DNA from 2 places in the Weissella sp. ESL1139 genome. Region 2 is predicted to be linked to the other one. Evidence: predicted binding sites of a transcription regulator. Region 2 holds the regulator's gene; the other holds the start of a gene.

Region 1 (12,662 bases), 490 kb from region 2:
AGATTGCCTTGGCTAGTCATATTGAAACGTTGTCACCACATCGTGCGGTTACAGCTAATAAAGGTATTCTAAATGGTATTGAAGCCGTTGTTTTGGCAAGCGGTAATGATACACGTGCCGTTAATGCTGCCTTGCATGCTTATGCTGCGCACAAGGGTCAATATCAAGGGCTCATTACATGGCAAGTTGTTGGGGATGAGCTGGTTGGTAAAACGACGCTACCATTATCTATCGGCGTTGTCGGTGGTTCGATTGGTATTGTGCCAGCTGTGAAGTTAAATCATCATATTATGGGAAATCCAACGGCTAAGCAATTAGCTAGCATTATTGCAGCTACCGGTTTGGCACAGAATTTGGCGGCACTACGGGCGTTGGTCTCAACAGGAATTCAGGCTGGTCATATGGCCTTGCAAGCAAAGTCATTGGCTATCCAGGTCGGTGCGCAACCAAATGAAGTTGATGAATTAGTTGCCCAATTAAATGCAGGCAATAAGATTAATGCAACAGTCGCCACAGAATTATTAAAGCAAATGCGTTTAGATATGGATAAATAAAGATAGGAAATTAAGATGAAATTTACAAATGACACGCTGAAGTTATTAGATCAAGTTAATGAAATATATCCTGGTTCGGTTATTTTACGAGGTAATGATACAGCGACAGGTATTGTTAGTTATGATCAAGTTTCAACAGAAATGCTAGGGACTCGTTTAATGGTTGAAGTCACTGATGCAACAGCACCCGATTTTTTGGCTACGACTGAATTATTAACGATGCTTTTGACGTTAAATGGCTATCCACAAGTTTATTTCCAATTAAAAGATGACGACATTGATTTGACTGATCAATTAATGGTGATGTCAACGCACTTGTACCAACCAGCTTTACGAGCAATTATTTATCGTGAACAAGCTGCACATGGTATGTTGACTGATAACGTCGTTAAGGGGATGGTTGCTGGTGTACAAAAGACTTTAACTAAGGAAGATGGCCAAGACGTTAATGAAAATGCTTTGCGCGTCTTGACGTTGTTAGACTTACAAGTATTCTTGCATAATGTCCCACAAGATACGGCAGCCATTAAAGAAACAATGGTAGAGTCATATCCAAGCACATGGCAAGCAGCCCAAGATATTTTTGATGCAATGCGAATTGATGATATTAAAGATCCGTTTACTGTGCATCGTGCAGCAGTTACTGCTTTTAAAATGTTTGATGAGAAAATGGCAATGTGGCAATTGCCTGCAATCCACGCTGATGAGTTTGCGACATTGACACCAGTATTATCGGAGCATCAATTACGGTTACCATTGGCACAAGTGTTTGATATTAAGCATTTAACCATGCAAGATCGTAATACTAAACAAGAAGCTTACGCCGGTTTGTTAAAGTCGTCTGGTCAAAATAGTTTTGTCTTGTCAGTACCAGAGAAGGATACCGCGAACTTTTTCAAGGAACTTTACCAAACACCGGTTAAAGAAGTGTTGATTAAATTAGGTCAACCATTTGCAATACGTTAAGGAGGAAATCATGACATTAGTAACGCCAGCTATTCAACAATTGTTTGATGATGCAAAAAATATCGTTTTTTTGACTGGAGCAGGTGTCTCAACTGTTTCAGGTATTCCAGATTATCGATCAAAAGGAGGTATATATGATGGTATGTCATTACCACCAGAATATCTTTTAAGTACAGAAGCATTAAATGAAGCGCCAGATAAGATGTATCAATTTATGAAGGACAATATGTACTTCCCAGATGCTGAGCCTAATATTATTCATCAAAAAATGGCTGAGCTAACCAAAGAAAAACGTGCACGCATCATTACACAAAATGTGGATGGTTTACATTTAAAGGCTGGCGCGATTAACGTTATTGAATTCCACGGTTCACTATATAATATTTATGCAACGACTGATGGTAAGCCAAGTGATGTGGCATCATACTTGCAATCACAATATCGTGAAGATGGTGCCTTGCTTCGGCCAGCAATTACTTTATATGGTGAGATTCCTTTCCGCGTGGATGAAGCAGCCCAATGGATGACTCAAGCGGATCTAGTCGTTATCGTCGGTACAAGTTTTGTTGTTTATCCATTTGCTGGGTTATTACAATATGCACGCCCTTCAGCTAATATCTTGGCGGTTAATTTAGAAGAAATTCCAGCACCGGCTCAGGTACAGCAAGTTGTTGGGGATGCTAGTGAGTTTTTCAAAGAGTTAAATGTATAAAAGAGGCGTGTTAGCAACAACACGATAGTGAAGATTGGGACAGTTAAGTCTCGGTCTTTTTTTATTATGTGGTCAATTCTTTTTAATAGAATGTTCGTAAAAAAATTATCATAATAAGTAGTTGACGAACGTTAAGATTATTGTTATTATTAATAAGTTGGCTAGTGAGCCAGCGATATTACAAGGTTTAATCAAAAACAAAATCAATTAATTTATAATTAAAATAAATTAGTTGTTGACATTGTTCCGATTAATGTGTAATATAGATTAAGTTGTCAGCGAGACAACGTAGACCATTGAAAACTGAATATCGTTTCGATAGAACAAATGTGTAGGGTCATCAAGTAATTTGCTTGATACAAAACATTTGCGAAGTCAATTCGCTAGTAAATTCGTTTAACTTCTGTTGAACAACACAAATATTGAGTTATACTCAAGCTTTTTAAAATGAGAGTTTGATCCTGGCTCAGGATGAACGCTGGCGGCGTGCCTAATACATGCAAGTCGAACGCTTTGTGCAAATTGATATGATGAGCTTGCTCTGATTTGATTTTTGATTTCAAAGAGTGGCGAACGGGTGAGTAACACGTGGGTAACCTACCTCTTAGCAGGGGATAACATTTGGAAACAAGTGCTAATACCGTATAATACCAACGACCGCATGGTTGTTGGTTGAAAGATGGTTCTGCTATCACTAAGAGATGGACCCGCGGTGCATTAGCTAGTTGGTAAGGTAATGGCTTACCAAGGCGATGATGCGTAGCCGAGTTGAGAGACTGATCGGCCACAATGGGACTGAGACACGGCCCATACTCCTACGGGAGGCAGCAGTAGGGAATCTTCCACAATGGGCGCAAGCCTGATGGAGCAACGCCGCGTGTGTGATGAAGGGTTTCGGCTCGTAAAACACTGTTATAAGAGAAGAACGGCACTGAGAGTAACTGTTCAGTGTGTGACGGTATCTTACCAGAAAGGAACGGCTAAATACGTGCCAGCAGCCGCGGTAATACGTATGTTCCAAGCGTTATCCGGATTTATTGGGCGTAAAGCGAGCGCAGACGGTTATTTAAGTCTGAAGTGAAAGCCCTCAGCTCAACTGAGGAGTTGCTTTGGAAACTGGATAACTTGAGTGCAGTAGAGGAAAGTGGAACTCCATGTGTAGCGGTGAAATGCGTAGATATATGGAAGAACACCAGTGGCGAAGGCGGCTTTCTGGACTGTAACTGACGTTGAGGCTCGAAAGTGTGGGTAGCAAACAGGATTAGATACCCTGGTAGTCCACACCGTAAACGATGAGTGCTAGATGTTCGAGGGTTTCCGCCCTTGAGTGTCGCAGCTAACGCATTAAGCACTCCGCCTGGGGAGTACGACCGCAAGGTTGAAACTCAAAGGAATTGACGGGGACCCGCACAAGCGGTGGAGCATGTGGTTTAATTCGAAGCAACGCGAAGAACCTTACCAGGTCTTGACATCCCTTGCAAACATTAGAAATAGTGTGTTCCCTTCGGGGACAAGGTGACAGGTGGTGCATGGTTGTCGTCAGCTCGTGTCGTGAGATGTTGGGTTAAGTCCCGCAACGAGCGCAACCCTTATTATTAGTTGCCAGCATTCAGTTGGGCACTCTAGTGAGACTGCCGGTGACAAACCGGAGGAAGGTGGGGATGACGCCAAATCATCATGCCCCTTATGACCTGGGCTACACACGTGCTACAATGGCATATACAACGAGCCGCTAACCCGCGAGGGTACGCTAATCTCTTAAAGTATGTCTCAGTTCGGATTGTAGGCTGCAACTCGCCTACATGAAGTCGGAATCGCTAGTAATCGCGGATCAGCACGCCGCGGTGAATACGTTCCCGGGTCTTGTACACACCGCCCGTCACACCATGAGAGTTTGTAACACCCAAAGCCGGTGGGGTAACCTTTTAGGAGCCAGCCGTCTAAGGTGGGACAGATGATTAGGGTGAAGTCGTAACAAGGTAGCCGTAGGAGAACCTGCGGCTGGATCACCTCCTTTCTAAGGAAAATCGGAACCTACACATTCTATACGAAACGATATTTAGTTTTGAGTGGTTTACACTCAATGAAAAGACAGAGAGTCGAATCTCTGGGACTGTAGCTCAGCTGGTTTAGAGCGCACCCCTGATAAGGGTGAGGTCGGAGGTTCGAGTCCTCTCAGTCCCATGAAATGGGGAATTAGCTCAGCTGGGAGAGCGCCTGCTTTGCAAGCAGGAGGTCATCGGTTCGATCCCGATATTCTCCATAACAACCTACGGGTTGTTTATTAGTTCTTTGAAAACTGAATCATAATTGTAAATTTTTAAATTCATTTATATTGATAGTATCAATAAAATTGAGCCGAAAAAATACACCGCGTAATTTTTTGAGTTTTTTAAATAAGTTTAAAATCGCTTGTGACCATTGAGTCACAATACTCAAACGAAATCATCAACGAAAGTTGATCGGTTAAGTTATTAAGGGCGCATGGTGAATGCCTTGGCACTAGAAGCCGATGAAGGACGGGACTAACACCGATATGCCTCGGGGAGCTGTAAGTAAGCTTTGATCCGGGGATTTCCGAATGGGGGAACCCAGCTTGTTATGCAAGTTATCGTTTAGTCAATACATAGCTAAACGAAGGTAGACGTTGTGAACTGAAACATCTCATTAGCAACAGGAGCAGAAAGAAAAATCGATTCCGTCAGTAGCGGCGAGCGAACGCGGAGTAGCCCAAACCAGAGTGCTTGCACTCTGGGGTTGTAGGACTACCGTTGTGGAGTTACAAATTTGTTTATTAACAGAATCAGTTGGGAAACTGAGCGAGACAGGGTGATAGCCCCGTATGTGAAAGTAAGCAAACTCCCGTGTAGGATCCTGAGTACGGCCGGACACGTGAAATCCGGTCGGAAACTGCGAGGACCATCTCGTAAGGCTAAATACTCTCTAGTGACCGATAGTGAACCAGTACCGTGAGGGAAAGGTGAAAAGCACCCCGGAAGGGGAGTGAAAAAGTTCCTGAAACCATGTGCCTACAACAAGTTAGAGTCCGTTAATGGGTGATAGCGTGCCTTTTGTAGAATGAACCGGCGAGTTACGATACCATGCGAGGTTAAGGTGGAAAGACCGGAGCCGTAGCGAAAGCGAGTCTGAAATGGGCGCTTAAGTATGTTGTTGTAGACCCGAAACCAGGTGACCTACCCATGTCCAGGGTGAAGGTGTGGTAAAACGCACTGGAGGCCCGAACCCATACATGTTGAAAAATGTTGGGATGAGGTGTGGGTAGCGGTGAAATTCCAATCGAACTTGGAGATAGCTGGTTCTCTCCGAAATAGCTTTAGGGCTAGCCTCGGAAGATAGCGTGTTGGAGGTAGAGCACTGTTTTGATGCGGGGCCCATCTCGGGTTACTAAATTAAGATAAACTCCGAATGCCAATCACGTATGTCCGGGAGTCAGACAGTGAGTGATAAGATCCATTGTCGAAAGGGGAACAGCCCAGATCGTCAGTTAAGGTCCCTAAGTGTGTGTTAAGTGGAAAAGGATGTGAAGTTGCATAGACAACTAGGATGTTGGCTCAGAAGCAGCCACCATTTAAAGAGTGCGTAATAGCTCACTAGTCGAGTGATTCTGCGCCGAAAATGTACCGGGGCTAAACACACCACCGAAACTACGGGTGCCACGTAAGTGGCGCGATAGGAGAGCGTTCTAAGGGCAGTGAAGTCAGACCGTGAGGACTGGTGGAGCGCTTAGAAGTGAGAATGCCGGTATGAGTAGCGAAAGACAGGTGAGAATCCTGTCCACCGTATGACTAAGGTTTCCTGGGGAAGGCTCGTCCTCCCAGGGTTAGTCGGGACCTAAGGCGAGGCCGAAAGGCGTAGTCGATGGCTAACAGGTTGAGATTCCTGTACCAGGTGAACATGTTTGAACAATGGAGGGACGCAGAAGGCTAACAGATCCCAGCGATTGGAAATGCTGGGTCAAGCAATAAGTCTTGAGGTGAGTTAAATGCTTGCTTCTTATAGGACAAGTTGTGATGAGGACCGAAATAAAGTAGGGAAGTCTGTGATGTCACGCTGCCGAGAAAAGCTTCTAGTTAGTGTTTACCTGCCCGTACCGCAAACCGACACAGGTAGTCGAGGAGAGCATCCTAAGGTGAGCGAGTGAACTCTCGTTAAGGAACTCGGCAAAATGACCCCGTAACTTCGGGAGAAGGGGTGCTCAGCGCAAGCTGAGCCGCAGTGAATAGGCCCAGGCGACTGTTTATCAAAAACACAGGTTTCTGCAAAATCGTAAGATGACGTATAGGGGCTGACGCCTGCCCGGTGCTGGAAGGTTAAAAGGAGTGCTTAGCTTCGGCGAAGGTACGAATTGAAGCCCCAGTAAACGGCGGCCGTAACTATAACGGTCCTAAGGTAGCGAAATTCCTTGTCGGGTAAGTTCCGACCCGCACGAAAGGCGTAACGATCTGGGCGCTGTCTCAACGAGAGACTCGGTGAAATTTAAAGACCCGTGAAGATGCGGGTTACCCGCGACAGGACGGAAAGACCCCATGGAGCTTTACTGTAGCTTGATATTGAGTGTTTGTGCAGCTTGTACAGCATAGGTAGGAGCCGTAGAAATCGGGACGCTAGTTTCGATGGAGGCACACGTGGGATACTACCCTCGTTGTATGAACACTCTAACTCACACCACTAAGCGTGGTGGAAGACAGTGTCTGGCAGGCAGTTTGACTGGGGCGGTCGCCTCCCAAAGAGTAACGGAGGCGCCCAAAGGTTCCCTCAGAATGGTTGGAAATCATTCGCAGAGTGTAAAGGCACAAGGGAGCTTGACTGTGAGACTTACCAGTCGAGCAGGTACGAAAGTAGGGCTTAGTGATCCGGTGGTTCCGCATGGAAGGGCCATCGCTCAACGGACAAAAGCTACCCTGGGGATAACAGGCTTATCTCCCCCAAGAGTCCACATCGACGGGGAGGTTTGGCACCTCGATGTCGGCTCATCGCATCCTGGGGCTGTAGTCGGTCCCAAGGGTTGGGCTGTTCGCCCATTAAAGCGGTACGCGAGCTGGGTTCAGAACGTCGTGAGACAGTTCGGTCCCTATCCGTCGCGGGCGTAGGAAATTTGAGAGGAGCTGCCCTTAGTACGAGAGGACCGGGGTGGACGTACCACTGGTGTATCAGTTGTTCCGCCAGGAGCATCGCTGAGTAGCTATGTACGGATGAGATAAACGCTGAAAGCATCTAAGTGTGAAACTCGCCTCGAGATGAGATTTCCCATTCAGTAATGAAGTAAGACCCCTTATAGATGATAAGGTAGATAGGCTAGAAGTGGTAGTACGGTGACGTATGGAGCGGACTAGTACTAATGGTTCGAGGACTTAACCAAGTAGCAAGTGGTGTAAGGCAAGAAAATTTAATTATGATTCAGTTTTGAGAGAACTAAGTTCGCTCAATAAATACGTGTCGTGATGATGGCACTGAGGTCACACCTGTTCCCATACCGAACACAGCAGTTAAGCTCAGTAGCGCCAAAAGTAGTTGGAGGATCGCCTCCTGCGAGGATAGGACGTCGCGATGCAATTGAAGAAAGACTCACAGTAAAATGTGAGTCTTTTTTGTGCATCCATGATGTTGTTATTTAGATAACAATGAGTTAAATATACAAGTAATGATTTGAAAAGTATTTAAAAAGATATTAATAAATAGAAATTTAAATAATAAAGACAGCAATTCGCAAAGGTTATTTTAAGTAAGTGAATTTATCATAGTCCTCATCTTACATGAATTTAAGGAGGACTTTGTATGGTTAAATGGATACAAACCAATAAGATTAGTATGTGGATATTAACAGTCATTCGATTATATGTTGGTTACATATGGTTCACAAGTGGTTGGGGTAAAATTATTTCTGGTAATTTTTCATCAGAAGCCATGGTTCAACAAGCAATTAAGCAACCTGTTACTGGTGCAACTGGTGAACCAGCATATGACTGGTATACAAAATTTTTAGAAAATATCGTACAGCCTAATTTAGGACTATTCGATTTTATGGTGCAATACGGTGAGCTATTAATTGGGATTGGCTTAATTCTTGGAACATTCACGTCGTTAGCTGCATTCTTCGGACTAGGATTAAACTTTACTTATCTACTTGCTGGTATGATTTCAACAAATCCGATTTTGATTATATTGCAAGTTATTATATTAGTATCAGGATTTAATGCTGGTAAAATTGGTGGTGATCGTTGGGTTATACCATTTGTACGTGAAAAAGTACCATTTATGAGTCATAGTAAATAAAGATATAAGCATAATATATGAGTCTTTAATAATGGTTGAGATAATTAATTTTGTCTCAACCATTTTTAATTGATGTTTAGCAATAATTGTTTCCTTTAATGCCTAATGATTAATTTAAGGATTACCTGACAGTGAGGTTTAATTTTTGCTATAATAAATTCACAGACATTAAATTAATGTAGTTAAAAATAACATCTTACTCATTCGTAAGGTGGGAGGTAAAAAATAAGAATGACAGAAGAGAAAAAGAGTTTCTATATTACGACACCAATTTATTATCCATCAGGTAAGTTGCACATTGGTAACACATACACAACTGTGTTAGCCGATGCAACAGCTCGTTATCACCGCCTATTAAATGAAGATGTTTACTTCTTAACAGGTACTGATGAGCATGGACTAAAAATTGAACAAAAAGCCGAAAAGCTAAACGTCTCACCAAAAGAATATGTTGATAAGATGGCTGCAGAGATTAAGCAATTGTGGGCTGATTTGGGTATCAGTAATGATGGCTTTATTCGTACGACTGACGAGTACCACGAAAAAGCAGTTCAGAAAATTTTCCAAAAGTTTTTGGATCAAGGTGATATCTATAAAGGTCAATATGAAGGTTGGTATTCAGTTGATGATGAAGAGTACTTCACTGAATCACAACTAGCCGAAGTTTATCGTGATGATGACGGTAACGTTATTGGTGGTAAAGCACCTTCAGGACACGAAGTAGAACTTGTTAAAGAGGAATCATATTTCTTCAAGATGAGTAAGTATGCTGATTGGCTACTTGATTACTACAAGTCACATCCTAAATTTATTCAACCAGCAACACGTATGAATGAAATGATTAAGAATTTCATCGAACCTGGTCTTGAAGACTTAGCTGTAACACGTACAGCTTTCAAGTGGGGTGTGCCAGTTGCTTCAGATCCAGAACATGTTATTTACGTATGGATTGATGCGTTGTCAAACTATATTACTAAGTTAGGCTACATGTCAGATGATACAACAATGTTTGACAAGTATTGGCCTGCTAACGTTCATTTAGTTGGTAAGGAAATTGTCCGTTTCCACACAATTTATTGGCCAATTATGTTGCACGCATTAGGAATTGCATTGCCTGAAACAATTATCGGTCACGGTTGGTTAACAATGCGTGATGGTAAAATGTCAAAGTCAAAGGGAAATGTTGTTTATCCAGATACTTTGGCTAATCGTTATGGTATTGATGCAGTGCGTTACTATTTGCTACGTGCAATGCCATTTGGTAATGATGGTATTTTCACACCAGAAGATTTCGTTTCAAAACTAAATTATGACTTGGCAAATGATTTAGGTAACCTATTAAACCGTACTGTTGCCATGATTAATAAGTATGAGTCAGGTATTATTCCTGAGTTGCATACTGGATTAACTAAGTTTGATCAAGATCTTGTTGAAACAGCACAAACAACAATTGCTGATTACAATGAAAATATGCAAGCTTTGCGTACGGCAGATGCTTTGGGTAATATTTGGCAATTAATTTCACGTGCCAACAAGTACATTGATGAAACAACACCATGGACTTTGGCTAAAGATGAAAGTAAGGCAGAAGTGTTGTCATCAGTGATGGCACATTTGGCTGCAGCATTACGTGTTGTTGCAACTTTGCTACAACCATTCTTGACTAAAGCACCAGCAGAAATCTTCAAGCAATTAGGCTTAGCTGAATCAAACGTACAAATTGCTGGTTTGAAGTTTGAGGATCTACCAACAGGTGGTCACGTTGTTGCTAAAGGACAACCAATCTTCCCACGTGTTGATGTTGAGGCTGAAGTGGCTTATATTCGTGATAACATGACGGGTCAAGGTGGTAAGCAAACTCGTTCAATGAGCAAGCCAACTGCACCAAAGACCATCAATACTAAAGACGAAATCGTTTTTGATGATTTTGAAAAAGTAGAATTACGTGTTGCTGAAATTAAAGAGGTATCTGAAGTTGAGAAATCTAATAAATTATTACGTTTCAAACTAGATGATGGCTCAGCAGATGGTCGTACAATCTTATCAGGTATTAAGAAATTCTATCCTGATTACACGGCACTAGTAGGTAAGAAAGTTGCTTACGTCGCTAATTTGAAACCTCGTAAGATGATGGGTGAAATGTCTGAAGGTATGCTACTTTCAGCTGAAAAGGATGGCAAGGTAACCTTGTCAATTTTGCCAGATGAAATTGAAGCAGGTTCAGAATTGGGCTAATCATTCATCAATAATACGATTAAAGGATTGGGATGATTATCCCAATCCTTTATTTTTACTAAAATAAAAATGGGAGAGTATGGATGGAAACTTTTTATGCACTGGCTTATGTCTGCATAACCATTGTGCTTGCTAATTTTTTGACGCAAGCTTTTCCTAAAATACCGCAGGCTTTGTGGCAAATTTTAGGTGGTATTTTATTGGCTGTTTTGCCAGTTGTTAATCATTATGTGATCATGCTCGATCCAGAATGGTTTATGATGCTGGTTATTGCACCATTACTATTTTATGAAGGACAAAATACGCAAGCCAGGCTGATTTCTGAACATTTTAAATCAATTATTGAACTGGCAGGTATCTTAGCCGTCTTAACAGTTGTCGTACTAATGATCTTTGGTCATTTAGCCGTTGGCTGGGAGCTGCCATTTGCGTTAGCATTAGCCGCAATTGTAACGCCGACTGATGCCACGGCCTTAGAATCAGTCACGAACGGCTTGGATATGCCAAAAGATATTAAACGTTCGTTGAGCTTTGAGTCATTATTCAATGATGCTACCGGTTTGGTTATTTTAGAGTTAGCAGTTCTTTGGATGAACACGGGTACCTTTTCATTTGTGCACGGCTTTAGTGAATTTCTAATTGTTGCGTTAGGTGGTGTTCTAGTTGGGCTAATTGCCGGCTTTGTATTTATTTATGTTCGTCAGCATTTGTTGCGAGCAGAATTTGACGATACGGTTGCGCACGTTTTGATATATTTCTTAGCACCAATTTTTGTGTTTGGTCTTGCCGAACATGCATTAGGTGTATCAGGAATTATTGCCGTTGTTGTGATGGGGGTTATGTCAAATGTTGAGCGTGAACATACGCAATTTATGGATTCAAGATTAAATCATTTAACATCACAATTAACAGACATTGTTTCACAAATACTTAATGGTTTAGTGTTTGTGTTACTGGGAACTTCATTGGTGCGAGTTGCCAAAGTATATATTTTGCAACCAGTTAGAACATGGTTGTCATTAATTGGTGTTGGTGTTGCCCTGTACTTAGTGATGACACTGTTCCGTTACTTGGTTATTCGTTATAGCGATCGTTTTGGTAATAAGTCATATTCTAAACGTGATGGTGTTGTCTTTGCGATTGGTGGTGTCCACGGTGCCGTGACAATGTCGATGGCTTTTTCATTACCAATGACGTTAAGTAATGGGGCTGCTTTCACCGAACGTGATGCCTTGTTGCTAGTTGCTTCAACTGTGATTATTTTGAGTTTGTTAGTGCCCGTAACAATGTTGCCAATGATGTTGAAACGGTCTGCGCCAGCTTATGATGCAGGTACTTACCACCAACAACACACACAAATGGTAAATGCTGCGATTACTTATGTCAGTCGTTCAGAAGTATCACAAGGTACCAAAACAGTTGTGATGCAACAATTACAAGATCAGTTGGGTTATGGTAATGAACAATTAAATGAAATGAGTCGTAAAAAAGCTTACCGTACGTTGTATCAGGTCGCTGATAAAGCCATGGCGAAGGCAATTGATGAAAATCGCGTGTCAGACGAAGCATTGCAACTTTATAATCGTATGCAATCTATGCAAAATGGTTATGGTAAATTAGGTAAGCAACGTATTCGTATTTGGCAACGAATTATCTCGCGTATTTTCAAACGTCGCATCGTTAAATATCGTCAAAATCATCAAACTAGACATGAAGCCGTCAATGAAGTTATCACGATTATGAATGAAGCGATGACAAAGTATATGGCGCAGTTGTCTCAAGAAGATACTGATCCAAGAGATATGATTGCGCTTAGAAGGGCGTATTCACAACAACAAGCGATTTTGCAGAATCAACAGACTAACTCTGAAGATGAACAACAAACGTTCTTAGAAGCGTTA
Region 2 (12,662 bases):
ACAACAACTGCTAATTACAATACAAAGTTACAGTCATTCCCAACTAATTTGATTGCTAAGTTACATAGCTTCAAGCCAAGTGAATTCTTAGAAACACCAGATGAAGAACGTGATGTCGTCAACGTATCATTTGATGACAAAGGGCTATAATGAGGTAATTAACAATGTTATTTGAACAAATTGCAAAAAATAAGCGCAAGACAGTTGTGTTATTTGTTGGTTTCTTTTTGTTCATGGGAATTGTTGGTGCAGCGTTAGGTTATTATTTATTGAATACCTGGGTCGCTGGTGTCGTCATTGCATTGGTTACAGGAATTGTTTACGCAACATATATGTTTAGTCAATCGACTGACGTGGTTATGAATATGAATCACGCCCAAGAGATTACAAATTCAGATCAAGCACCTGATTTATGGCATATTGTTGAAGACATGGCTTTAGTTGCCAATGTACCAATGCCAAGGGTTTTTATCATTGATGATCCAAGTCCAAATGCTTTTGCGACTGGTAATGATCCAGAACATGCAGCTGTGGCAGCAACAACAGGCATTTTATCAGTGCTGACACGTGAGGAATTAGAAGGGGTGATGGCCCATGAAATGACTCACGTGCGTAATTACGATATTCGTTTGCAAACACTTGCCGTGGCAATGACTTCAGCAATTGCCATGTTGGCTAATTTTGGCACACACTTTTGGTACTTTGGTGGTAATCGGCGTGATAATGATAAAGAAGGTAATGTCATTGCGATGATTGCATCCGTGTTGGTGTTAGTTTTAGCACCAATTGCCGCAAGTTTGGTGCAATTAGCAATTTCTCGTAATCGTGAATTTTTGGCTGATGCTGGGGCAGTGGAATTAACACGTAACCCACAAGGTTTAATTAGTGCATTAACGAAAATTTCAAAGAGTGAACCAATGTCAGATGAAAATGTGTCGCCAGAAAGTGCAGCCTTGTACATTTCCAACCCATTACAAACAAAGAAATTAACAAATTTATTTTCAACGCATCCACCCATGGAAGAACGGATTGCAGCATTAGAAAAGATGTAAAACAGTAAACACTTAGCTATATGAATAGTTAAGTGTTTTTTGTTTGCGCCTGTGTATGGTTATGGTACAATGAAAAGGTTTGTTGGTCGTCGCAAAGGCCAAAGAAGGAGAAAATAATGAAGAAGAAAGCCCCAGTGGTTAAAAATCAAGAATTTGATGCTGACGTTGTTGATTTAACATACCAAGGTAATGGTGTGGTTAAATTTAATGATTTCCCAGTGTTTGTTAATAATGCCGTACCTGGCGAAAAAATCCGTGTTGGGATTACCAAGGTAACAACTAATTATGCATTTGGTCGTGTAGTTAAGACGCTTAAAACGTCACCAAACCGTAATCACAATGCAAATAGTGCTGCTTTGACAGCTGGTATCGCACCATTAGCCAACCTTAACTATGATGCACAATTAAAGTTTAAGCAAAATCAAATTATTGAATTGTTCCGTAAGCAACACGTCGATGTGAATGTGGCACCAACGATTGGTATGGAAAACCCAACGGGATACCGTAATAAGGCGCAAATTCCAGCCCGTCAAATTAAAGGTCAACTAACGACTGGATTCTTCCGTCGTGGTTCACACCGTTTGATGCCAATTGAAGACTTTTATATTCAAGATCCAGAAATTGATAAGGCCATCGTTATTATCCGTGATATTTTGCGGAAGTTCCACGTAGCTGCATATGATGAAGTGCACAACAAGGGTGTTATCCGTAATATCATGGTTCGTCGTGGTTATTATTCACACGAAATGATGGTTGTGTTGGTAACACGTTCAAAGCGTATTCCTGGTGCTAATGTGATTATCCCAGAAATCCAACAAGCTTTGCCTGAAGTTACCTCAATTATTCAAAATGTTAATCAAGACAAGACCAATGTTATCTTGGGTAATGTTAACCATGTTCTATGGGGAAACAAAGTTATCAAGGATACTTTGTTTGATAAGACATTCGCTATTGGTCCAAATTCATTCTATCAAGTTAACCCACAAACGACGGAAGTTTTGTACAAGTTAGCTGCTGATAAGGCTGAATTGAGTGGGGATGAGACGGTTATTGATGCTTATTCAGGTATTGGAACGATTTCATTAACCATCGCTGATCGTGTTAAGTCAGTTCTTGGTGTTGAAGTAGTACCTAGTGCTATTGATGATGCTAAGCGTAATGCCGACATCAACAATATTCACAACGTTAAGTTTGAACTAGGTAAGGCCGAAGAGAAGATGGTTGCTTGGCAACAAGAAGGTCTTCAACCGGATGTCATCTTCGTTGATCCACCACGTAAGGGATTGACACCTGAATTAATTGATGCCGCTACTGAAATGTCACCTAAGAAGATTGTTTATATCAGCTGTAACCCAGCAACATTGGTACGTGATATTGTGCAATTTGAGGAAGATGGTTATGAAATTAAGGGTGATGTACAACCTGTTGACCAATTCCCACAAACAACACATATTGAATCGGTGACTGTGTTGGAGCGTAAAAACTAAATTTTAAAAGATAGTCAGCTTTTTGCTGGCTATTTTTTGTATATTCATGGTAATAAATCATGGTACAATCATATCAGGAGGGTGACAAGACATATGACAAAAGCACTACTGATAATTGATTATACGAATGACTTTGTGGCACCAGCAGGTTCACTAACTTGTGGTGAGCCAGGACAAGCTTTAGAGTCTTATATTGTTAAGGAAGCGCAAGCATTTCTTGATAATGGTGATTATGTTATTTTACCAACTGATGCACATTACGAGGATGATATTTATCACCCTGAGCATAAACTTTTTCCACCACATAATATTGTTGGAACGTGGGGCCAGGAGCTTTATGGTCAACTACAAGACTGGTATGAATCAAACCAAACGAATGAAAAAGTTTATCATTTTAACAAGAACCGATATTCAGCATTTCAAAACACTAATTTAGATAATTTTTTGCGTGAGCGAAAGATTGATGATTTGTGGTTGGTTGGGGTTTGTACCGATATTTGTGTGTTGCATACAGCTGTTTATGGCTATAACTTAAATTATAAGTTAACGATTCCAAAAGCTGGGGTTGCGACGTTTACAGAACATGGCCAGGAATGGGCATTGGATCATTTTAAAAATAGTTTAGGCGCAACTGTTATTTAAAGAAGTTTAGCTGTCTTTTGTTATTTAATATGACGAAAGGCAGCTTTTTAAATGGTATAATTGGTATTACAAAATCAGCAAAATGATTAGGAGGAACTGGATTATGGTATACAAATTAGGGGTTATTGGTACAAATTGGATTACAGAACAATTTGTATCAGCCGCTCATATTACGAAACAATATGAATTAACTGCTATCTATTCACGTCATGAAACAACTGGGCTAAGTTTCGGTCAAAAGTTTAATGTTGCGACTGTTTATACTGATTTAGAAGCTTTTTATAATAGCGGGATTGACGTGGTGTATATCGCTTCTCCAAACAGCGTGCACTTCAGCCAAGTCAAGGCAGCTATTGCCCATGATATTCACGTTATTGTTGAAAAATCAGCGTTTTCAAATCCACAAGAATACGCACAAATCATGCAACTACTAGATGAACATTCAGCTGTGCGTATGTTTGAGGCTGCGCGTCATATTCAACAACCTAACTTCAAAATTATTGAAAAACAAGTAGCTAAAATGCCTAAGATTTCTGGAGCTACTTTTGTTTACGAAAAGTACTCATCACGTTTTGATGATTATTTAGCTGGTAAAGAACCCAATGTTTTAACGCGTGAATTTAGTGCGGGCGCATTGACTGATCTTGGTATTTATCCAATCTATGCCGTTATTAAGCTATTTGGTAAGCCACAATCAAGCCATTATTTCGCAACATCATTGCGTAATGGGGCAGATGGTCGTGGAATTGCGATTTTGCGTTATGCTGATTTTGATGTGACTGTAGAATTTGGTAAAGGTTCAAATAGTCATTTGGATTCTGAAATTTTGGGCTTACGTGATACTTTGGTTATTGGTGATATTGCTGAAGTATTGGATATTACGTATTATGACGCAGATAAAGTAGCCCATCCACTGAGTCAAGCACCAGCAGATAACCCAATGATTGCTGAAGCGGATTTGTTTGCTGATATGATGACACGTCCGGCAGAAACAGCTGCTGATTATCAATCATTATTAGCATTAAGCCAAACGGTTAATCAAGTGTTATTTGATTTGCGTCAAGATGCCGGGATTGTTTTCCCAGCAGATAAATAATAATTGCTAGATATTAAGGAGAAAACATGGATCACCGTTTTGAAGAACGTTTAACAAGTGTTGGCTTTACGAGCCTAACACCCATTCAAGAAGCTGTTGCCGAACCATTAGCAGCTGGCCAATCAATTGACGCATTGGCACCAACTGGAACTGGTAAGACATTAGCGTTTACTTGGCCTTTGTTGCCTCAGTTAGTTGCAGATGATGGTGAACAACTATTAATTTTGGCACCATCACAAGAATTAGCCATGCAAACTACCCGTGTCGTACGTGAGTGGGCCAGTGTATTGTCATTAAAGGTACTAGCATTGACTGGGGGCGCCAATGTTAAGCACCAATTAGATCGTCTAAAAAAACATCCTGAAATTTTGATTGGAACGCCAGGTCGCGTTAGTGAATTAGTTGGTAATGGTAAATTAAAACTAAAGCGTTTGCGCACATTGATTCTTGATGAAGCCGATGAGCTATTGCGTGATGATACCGCTAACCAAATTGATCAGATTTGGGATGCTATTGAAGATGACGATGTGCAAGTGGCTTTGTTTGGTGCGACTGAAGTTGATATACCAACAGCTAGTGGTTTATTTGACCGCGACTTTTTGCGTATCGACCAACGTCAGGTTGAAATTCCAACTGCAATCACGCATGAATTTTGGCCAACTGCTCGTGATCAAAGACAAAAGCGCTTGCGTCAATTAGCAACGCAAAAACATTTTCAAGCCATAGTATTTTTTAATACCACAAAGCAACTAAAAATTACGGCCAGCTTTTTGGCTCATGAACATGTGGCGATGGCAACCTTGGTACGTGGTGATTCAAGTACCACGCGTGCAAAATCTCTTGCTAATTTCCGTAAAGGAACTGCTAAATTCTTGTTAACCACTGATGTTGCGGCCCGTGGACTAGATATTCCTGATTTACCAGCCGTCATTAATTTTGATTTGCCTCGTGATGGTGAAACTTATACGCACCGTGCTGGTCGTACCGGCCGTATTGGTAAACCAGGGTTGGTAATTTCATTTGGTAACGATCATGATCAACGTGATTTAAAGAAGTTAGTTGCAGTTGATATTAAGACGGTGACAGGTGTTAAAAATGTCACATCTTATCATGAACAAACTTCAGTTGCTGATAAAAAAGTTCACGAGAAAACTGAAGAACCTGCAAAGAAAGTGGCTAATCAGAAGCAGCAATCTGGTAGTCAACCACGCAAGCAACGTCATAAGCAAATTAATGCCGTACGACCAACAACTATGTCACGTCAAGAGCGTTTGGCTAAGGAAAAGCATGCTAAGCGTAAGCACCGTAAGAATAAAGGAAAGCCTAAGCATTCGTAAAATAGGTAAGGGCTTTCAAAAAAACGCATCTTTGTGAATTCTTAATTGTTAGTTTATTCACGAAACGCACGACCTATGGTATCATGTTAGTTAGTATAAGATTCACAATATGTTTTTTGACTTGTGAAACTAGTTAATTTTTGAAAACGAGGTCGAACGAAATGGTTGAACATGATATTCCTAGAGCAACGGCAAAACGATTGCCAATTTATTATCGTTATTTGAAGTTGTTGCTTGATTCTGGAACTGTCCGCGTTTCATCAAACGAATTATCAGATGCCGTAAAATTTGATGCTGCAACAATTCGTCGTGATTTTTCTTATTTTGGTGCGCTTGGTAAGCGAGGCTATGGTTATGACGTTAAAGCATTAATGCAATTTTTTGGTGAAATTTTAAACCAAGATACTTTAGCATCAGTAGCATTAGTTGGAGTTGGAAATCTTGGTCAAGCCTTGTTAAACTTCAATTTCCACCAAAGTTCAAATGCGCGCATTGCAGCAGCATTTGATATTAATCCTGAAATTGTGAATACCATTCAATCAGGTATTCCAGTTTATAGTTTGGATGATTTGGAAAAGCAAATTATGGATCAACGAATTGATGTTGCCATCGTTACGGTGCCAGCTGACGTTGCGCAGGATGTCGCTAAGCGTTTAGCTAATGCTGGTATCCGCGGTATTTTGAATTTTACACCACTACGGTTGGATGTACCTAGCAATGTTCGTGTTCAAAATGTTGATTTAACCAATGAATTACAGACATTATTGTATTTCATCAATAACTTTAGTGATAAGTAGAAACGACATAATTGACAAAAAGCCATGAGATAGTTAATTTGCTATCTCATGGCTTTTTAGTTACTGATTTTATTGCTAATTAGTCGTTGACATAAATGAAATCGGCCGCATGTTGCGTGACTTGTATTTTAGCGTCATCTGATTCTAATACCAAGGGACCATCAAATGGTAGACGCTCTTTGATGGTCCAAACAGTATTTAGCTTTAGGTTCAATGTTTCCGTATATTGCAACAATTCTAAATCTTCAGTAAAGCTGTTAATGGTAACAGTTTCACCATCTTTGGCTTTACGCAAAGGACGAAATTTTTTAGGTGAATAATTGTGGTTAATATCTGGAATTGCAAGCCCATGTGGACTCAAAGTTGGATAACCTAAATATTTATCAAGGGCGTTAATAAATTGGTCATCTGCATCGTGATCAAGATTATCAGCATTTGAGTGAGCTTCTGAAATTGATAAATCAAGTTTCGTTGCACCAAAAGTTTCAATTAAACGATGTGAACGAATCAAACGCAAAGCCGTTTCACGACCAGTTTTCGTCAAAGTTACGCCATAATATGGGACAACATCAACTTCGCCAGCTTCTTGTAATTTAGCAAGCATGTTTGAAACTGAAGAAGGGGTCACATTTAAATGTTCAGCAATTTGATTGTTCGAAATTTTTGATGATTCGTCACCACCGCTTAATTCTAATATAGTTTGTAAATATTGTGTTTTAGAGATGGATTCGTTCATAATATAAAATTTCCTCGTTTTTTAAAGTAATCGGTACTGACAATTATAGCATAATAATCAGAAAATAGTTTTTGCAACAATTAATAATATTATACACTTGATAAAACAATTATTATTGGTTAATATAAATATGTAGAAATGAATTGGTTGTCATTGTGTTAAAAGTGGAGGGTTAAATGATAGCAGATCAAGAATGTCGGATTGAGCAATTGCCTAAATGTGCACGTATTCGTTACTTATTGCAAGAATGTCGTGATATCCCAGATTATACAGTAAAAGCATTAATTGATGCTTTAGAAGACACTTTGACTTGTCGGGGTGAGGTTTTTGTTGGCCAAGTTTATGATAGTTGTGTTTATCGTATTGGCTGTGGGGATGTTTTTAATGAAACAAAATTAACATTTTCAACACCAAATGTTCGTAATAAATTTGCAAGTTCATTTGAAGTAGCGTGTCGTAAGGTTGGTTTTAATGTTCATCGAAGTTACTAATAATAGGTTAAAATATTATTCTAATTTCTATAATTAGTAATTTTGATGAATAGCTGTTTAAAATTAAAAGATGGCCCCATGATTGTTAAATCAAGAACAATTAGGAGGGCCTTTTGTGACTAAAAAATTTGCCATTGAAAACGTTTTCACACATAATAATATTAACAGGAGGTGTAAGGGATGCTTGAACGAACTGTTGGGATAGTTTGTATTTTAATTAGTTTTTGGCAATTTTATAGTGTAAAAAATGTTTTTGTGCAAACTAAAAATCATGGTACTAAGAATACTTCGAATTTTTTACCGTTAGCCCTTTTAAGTGGTGTTGTATTTGGTATCGCTATGCTTGTTGGTGGTATTGCACTGTTATTTAAACAAATTTAATTCAGAAAAAGACCTACAATCCGGAATGATTGTAGGTCTATCTTTTGAATTTTAGATTTTTTGATGCAACGATTCAATTGTGCGGTTATTAAGTAGAAAATAAAGTAAGATGCTTTGGATTGGCCAAAAGACAATTTGCTTGATAATCCGAATCCATAATAACGACATAATTGTTTCAGCATTATGAATATTACCAATCATTGTGACCCATAATGTATTTAGGACAACATTTACAATTAGCAATACTAAGAAAACAGTTACAATAATCCGTAGCCAAGAAACGGTTTTACGATTATAAAGAGAAAAACCATAGATACCGGCAGCAACGACTGCTGATAAAGTAAAGCCCCAGAAATAACCATAGCCGTTTAACAAGCTGCTAATGACATCGGTGAAAATGGCAACGAGCATCCCCCAGTAGGGACCATACCATTTTGCGATAATGGCAACAATCAAGAAGGTAAAGCCGACTTTGAGCGTTGCAGTACCGAGTGAAAAGCGGCTAATCACGAGCTGTAGGGCCATTAAAATCCCGAGCATGGCGAGTTGCTTGGTACGCAATTGTGGTAATCGATATGATAATGTTTTCATTTGAAAACACCTCCTTTTATTTTGGAGGGTTTCACTTATTACAGTGAATGTGATTAAAATATCGCGGAAATCCTTCGTCTGTGGCCCACATTCCGTTTCCACAGCACTTGACGCATTTTAATCTACCCTGTGTTACTTACAAAGTTAAATTATACTGCAATCACATTTAATGTAAATACTTCGTCTGTATAAAAATCAGGTAAAAAGGTTTTTAATTCATTTAAAAATTGGTAAAATGTTTTAATACATATGTTTTTTAATGCGTTAAGAATTGCCAATGTGGGCAATTGAATTTTTGGAATAGAGGTATTTCAAATGGGAAAAGTTTCAATTAGAGATGTAGCTAGTCTAGCAGGTGTATCGATTGCGACTGTTTCACAAGTTTTAAATGGGAAGGGTAGTCGTTTTTCAGATCAAACGAAAGCTAAGGTGTTTTCAGCCCGTGACGAAATCGGGTATGTACCCAACGCGAGTGCTCGTAGTTTAAAACACGGTGCCCATATGTTAATTGGTGTGGTGGTACCAAGTTTAGGTGTTCAATTTTTTGGGCATATTGTGCAAGAAATGCAAGAAAATTTACCTGAAAATACGTCATTATCAATTATGACTGCCGATGGCGAAGCGGCTGATGCGGCCATTGAAACGTTGGTTAATTTAGGTGTTAGCGGCATTTTGGTGGTTAGCCAATTAAAAAATCCAGCGACAATTGCGAAAAGCTTGAAAAAGCGCGGGGTTGCGATGGTTGTTTTAGAAAATCATGATGAACTAGCCGATGCGGATGCTGTCTATGCTTCAGATAAAGAGGGTGGCCGTTTAGTAGCAGAACATCTATTAGCTTTGGGTCATAAGCACGTGGTGTTACTGGGTAACCAATTACATACTGATAACTTGTTATACCGAACGACATCTTTTAAAGAAACGATGTTGGCGGCAGGTGGTAAAGTTAGTGAGGTCACCACGCGAAGTTTATCAAAGCATGCTGGTCGCGCTGCTGCGATGGCGGTATCAATTACACAAGCAACGGCAGTCTTTGCTTTAAATGATGAATTAGCAGTTGGGTTAATATCAGGTCTCAGCGCTCATGGTATTCGTGTGCCTGAAGATATTTCAGTGGTGGGCTATGATAATACCGACTATGCTGAATTCTTCACGCCTGCCTTGACAACTGTGAAACAACCAGTTGATTTGGTAGCTAAGGCAGCACTGGACACGGTTATGGCACGTATTAAAAATCCTGAGATGACACGTCAAGTCACCGCTTTTGATACACAATTAATTACCCGTGCATCAAGTGCAGCATTGGACGAACAGACATCACGAGAGTAAAATATGGTTAGCTATTCGTAGCGAGGAGGTCATTTTATAATGGCAGGATTGTTTAAACGCACACGAGAATTAATAAAAGCGCCAAAGGGTGTCGACAAACGTCAAAAAACGATGTCAAATGTTTTGTCTACCCAAACAACCCATTTAATAAATGATGGGTGGTTACCTAAACCAATTGCCGCTTATGTGGATACAATCGTTAATGATGAGCAATTAAATGATGAGACGATGCAAGATATTTTATCAACAGCATGGTCTGAAGCACATCGAGTTGGGTCAGAACTTTTTACTAAAATGTTTGTTGCTAATTTTCACCGTGGTGGTACCTCAGCAACTGATCGTTTAGATATGTTATACAAAATATTCGGACTGGCAGTTAGTCCGGAAAATTTTGTGCGGATGACTAAGTTAGGTTATTGGCCAACTCGGTCTGCCAATCAAAATGTTGACTTATATTATTTGCATATTGATAATGTCGATGAAGCCCGGAATTATTTAGAATTTATTAAGCAAGTCGCTTTTATGATGCGTTTAAAACATCATGCTTGGAATGGAATTAATTCTAAGTATGAAACAAGTCATCAATTAGATAAGGTTATTGATAACCAGTTCCGTTATTATCTTAGTAAACCAATGGTAGATTTGATTGTGCGTGAAGGATTGACACAGCATGACATTGAGGATCAAATCGTTAAAGATACTGGCACACCAGTGTTTTACCCTCAAGTTAAGTTTCATAATCGGGGTGTTGCACGAGCTGATAACGTTAAAATGGCTTTGCCAGGTTACCATTTAGAATTAATCTTTGATAATCAAGGACAAATCGTTTCAATGTGGCAAGCTTTAGAAGCCCATCAAACTGTGACTAGTATGGGTACAGTTGTCTTTTCTGAAAATCCAGCTGATTATTCATTTGCAGAATTACAGATGATTGCAAATACGGAATCAACTAATTATGCCAATGCTGGTGGTCAAATTCATCAATCATTGGATGTTAAGCCAGCGAATCGCCATGCTGGCTTGGAATCAGATTTACGTAACTTTGCGAAAAAACAATTTAAGTAAAACGAGAGCGAGACAAAAGTCGCTTTGAAGCCGGAGTGTAACGGTGTTTGGACGTTTTGCGGTCGTCAGACCGTGAAGCGGGCAAATCCGTTACATTGAGGCTTCAGGTTTTTGGAACGCGTTTAAACGAGAGCGAGACAAAAGCGCGTTTACGCTATAAAAATTAAACGTTTGAAATTCAAATATTTAAAAAAACAGGTTGGAACATTTTCTTTTGTTCCAACCTGTTTTTCTATTAAGTATTTAAAATACTGCTTCATAAATCACACGGACAGCCTTTTCCATTTGATCAACAGAAACACCAAGCATGGTTGAAATTTGTGAAGCACCTTGATTGACCATTGGTAAGTTGATATTAGCATCTGCAAGGGCAGTTGTGATTTTACTAAAGATATCTAGATGGGCTTGCATACCTTCACCAACCACCATAATGATGGCATAGTTATCAAGCCATTCCAATTCATCAGGCGCAATTGTTTGGTAGATATCATGACTGATATGAGCCTTAATTTCAGGAGTTAATTGTGACTTATCAAAAATAATCGTCATGTCATCAATTCCAGAAGGCATATGTTCATAACTAACGTTGTATGAGGCCAAAATTTGGAGAATTTTAAGAGTAAAACCAACTTCGCGATTTAGCAAATAACGGTGCAAATATAAAGCTGCAAAGCGATCATCATTAGCAATACCAGTGACTGGATATTCAGGCGTAATGGACTGATTTGGCATAATCATGGTACCAGGGGCCTCGGGGTCATTGGTGTTTTTAACATTGATTGGTATATTTGCTTCAATGACAGGAATAATGGCTTCATCATGGAAGACGGCAAAACCGGCATATGAAAGTTCACGCATCTCACGGTAAGTCATTCGTTCAATCGATTTAGGAGCAGGCACAATATGCGGGTTAACTGTGTAGATAGCAGAAACGTCGGTGAAGTTTTCATACAAACTAGCATGTAAACCACGCGCAACAATCGCACCAGTAATATCAGAACCACCGCGACTGAAAGTAGCGGCATAGCCATCATTGGTATAGGCGATAAAACCAGGAATAATTAAGAGTTCATTATCGTTGTATTCAAAATTATGCATACGTTCATAACTTGTATGATCAAGGCGAGCAGCACGGGGGGAACCAGTGACGGTCATCCCCAAATCAAGGGGTGACACGAACCGCGCATTATAACCAAGTTCTTGTAAAATGAAAGCAATTAATTGGGCATTTAATAATTCACCATGGCCCATGAAAGCAGCGTATAAATGATCAAATGATGGATAATGAACACGGTTTAAATGAATAAGTTGTTGTTTTATTTGAGGAATAATCTTATTTTCTTCTAATTTAAAAAATTGCACGATTTCTTGATAGCGACCCAAAATGGTTAACAAAATATCGGCCGTGTCACCACCAGTGATGGTTTGATCAGCATAAGATTGTAATAAATCAGTGACCTTTGTGTCACCGTCGAAACGCTTTCCAGGTGCTGATACGACAACGATTTTGCGGTCGCTGTCAGCCTTAATAATATTGAAAACTTTCTGTACCTGCGCACCAGTTGCCAGTGACGAACCACCAAATTTTACAACTTTCATTTTCCTGCCTCCAAATAAAATTCTAATTGGCACTAATTAAAAGTGAAAAAAAGATTAATGTC

What was found. Region 2 encodes Rex, which represses fermentation and respiration genes when NADH is low (regulators of the CRP and FNR family bind a similar motif). Its sites were predicted from a motif close to TTGTGAANTANTTCACAA; they were not measured.
Region 1: the regulator Rex is predicted to act here: its motif matches at 7,858-7,875, upstream of ACSYSF_RS08805 (DoxX family membrane protein).

Annotation. Positions count from the first base shown of each region.
Region 1 covers NZ_CP196375.1:1,781,347-1,794,008, forward strand. The annotation lists gene ACSYSF_RS08765 (hydroxymethylglutaryl-CoA reductase, degradative) at 1-554, shown strand, start outside; gene ACSYSF_RS08770 (RNA-binding protein) at 570-1,520, shown strand; gene ACSYSF_RS08775 (NAD-dependent protein deacylase) at 1,531-2,232, shown strand; rRNA gene ACSYSF_RS08780 (16S ribosomal RNA) at 2,676-4,249, shown strand; tRNA gene ACSYSF_RS08785 (tRNA-Ile) at 4,342-4,416, shown strand; tRNA gene ACSYSF_RS08790 (tRNA-Ala) at 4,423-4,495, shown strand; rRNA gene ACSYSF_RS08795 (23S ribosomal RNA) at 4,697-7,612, shown strand; rRNA gene rrf (5S ribosomal RNA) at 7,688-7,804, shown strand; gene ACSYSF_RS08805 (DoxX family membrane protein) at 8,029-8,526, shown strand; gene metG (methionine--tRNA ligase) at 8,758-10,761, shown strand; gene ACSYSF_RS08815 (cation:proton antiporter) at 10,845-12,662, shown strand, end outside.
Region 2 covers NZ_CP196375.1:401,518-414,179, forward strand. The annotation lists gene ACSYSF_RS01925 (LemA family protein) at 1-150, shown strand, start outside; gene htpX (zinc metalloprotease HtpX) at 165-1,052, shown strand; gene rlmD (23S rRNA (uracil(1939)-C(5))-methyltransferase RlmD) at 1,169-2,539, shown strand; gene ACSYSF_RS01940 (cysteine hydrolase family protein) at 2,633-3,181, shown strand; gene ACSYSF_RS01945 (Gfo/Idh/MocA family protein) at 3,285-4,277, shown strand; gene ACSYSF_RS01950 (DEAD/DEAH box helicase) at 4,304-5,614, shown strand; gene ACSYSF_RS01955 (redox-sensing transcriptional repressor Rex) at 5,776-6,411, shown strand; gene ACSYSF_RS01960 (metal-dependent transcriptional regulator) at 6,491-7,147, opposite strand; gene ACSYSF_RS01965 (hypothetical protein) at 7,324-7,638, shown strand; gene ACSYSF_RS01970 (immunity protein) at 7,819-8,019, shown strand; gene ACSYSF_RS01975 (folate family ECF transporter S component) at 8,071-8,610, opposite strand; THF riboswitch at 8,650-8,742, opposite strand; gene ACSYSF_RS01980 (LacI family DNA-binding transcriptional regulator) at 8,926-9,936, shown strand; gene ACSYSF_RS01985 (DUF3114 domain-containing protein) at 9,976-11,001, shown strand; gene ACSYSF_RS01990 (aspartate kinase) at 11,245-12,600, opposite strand.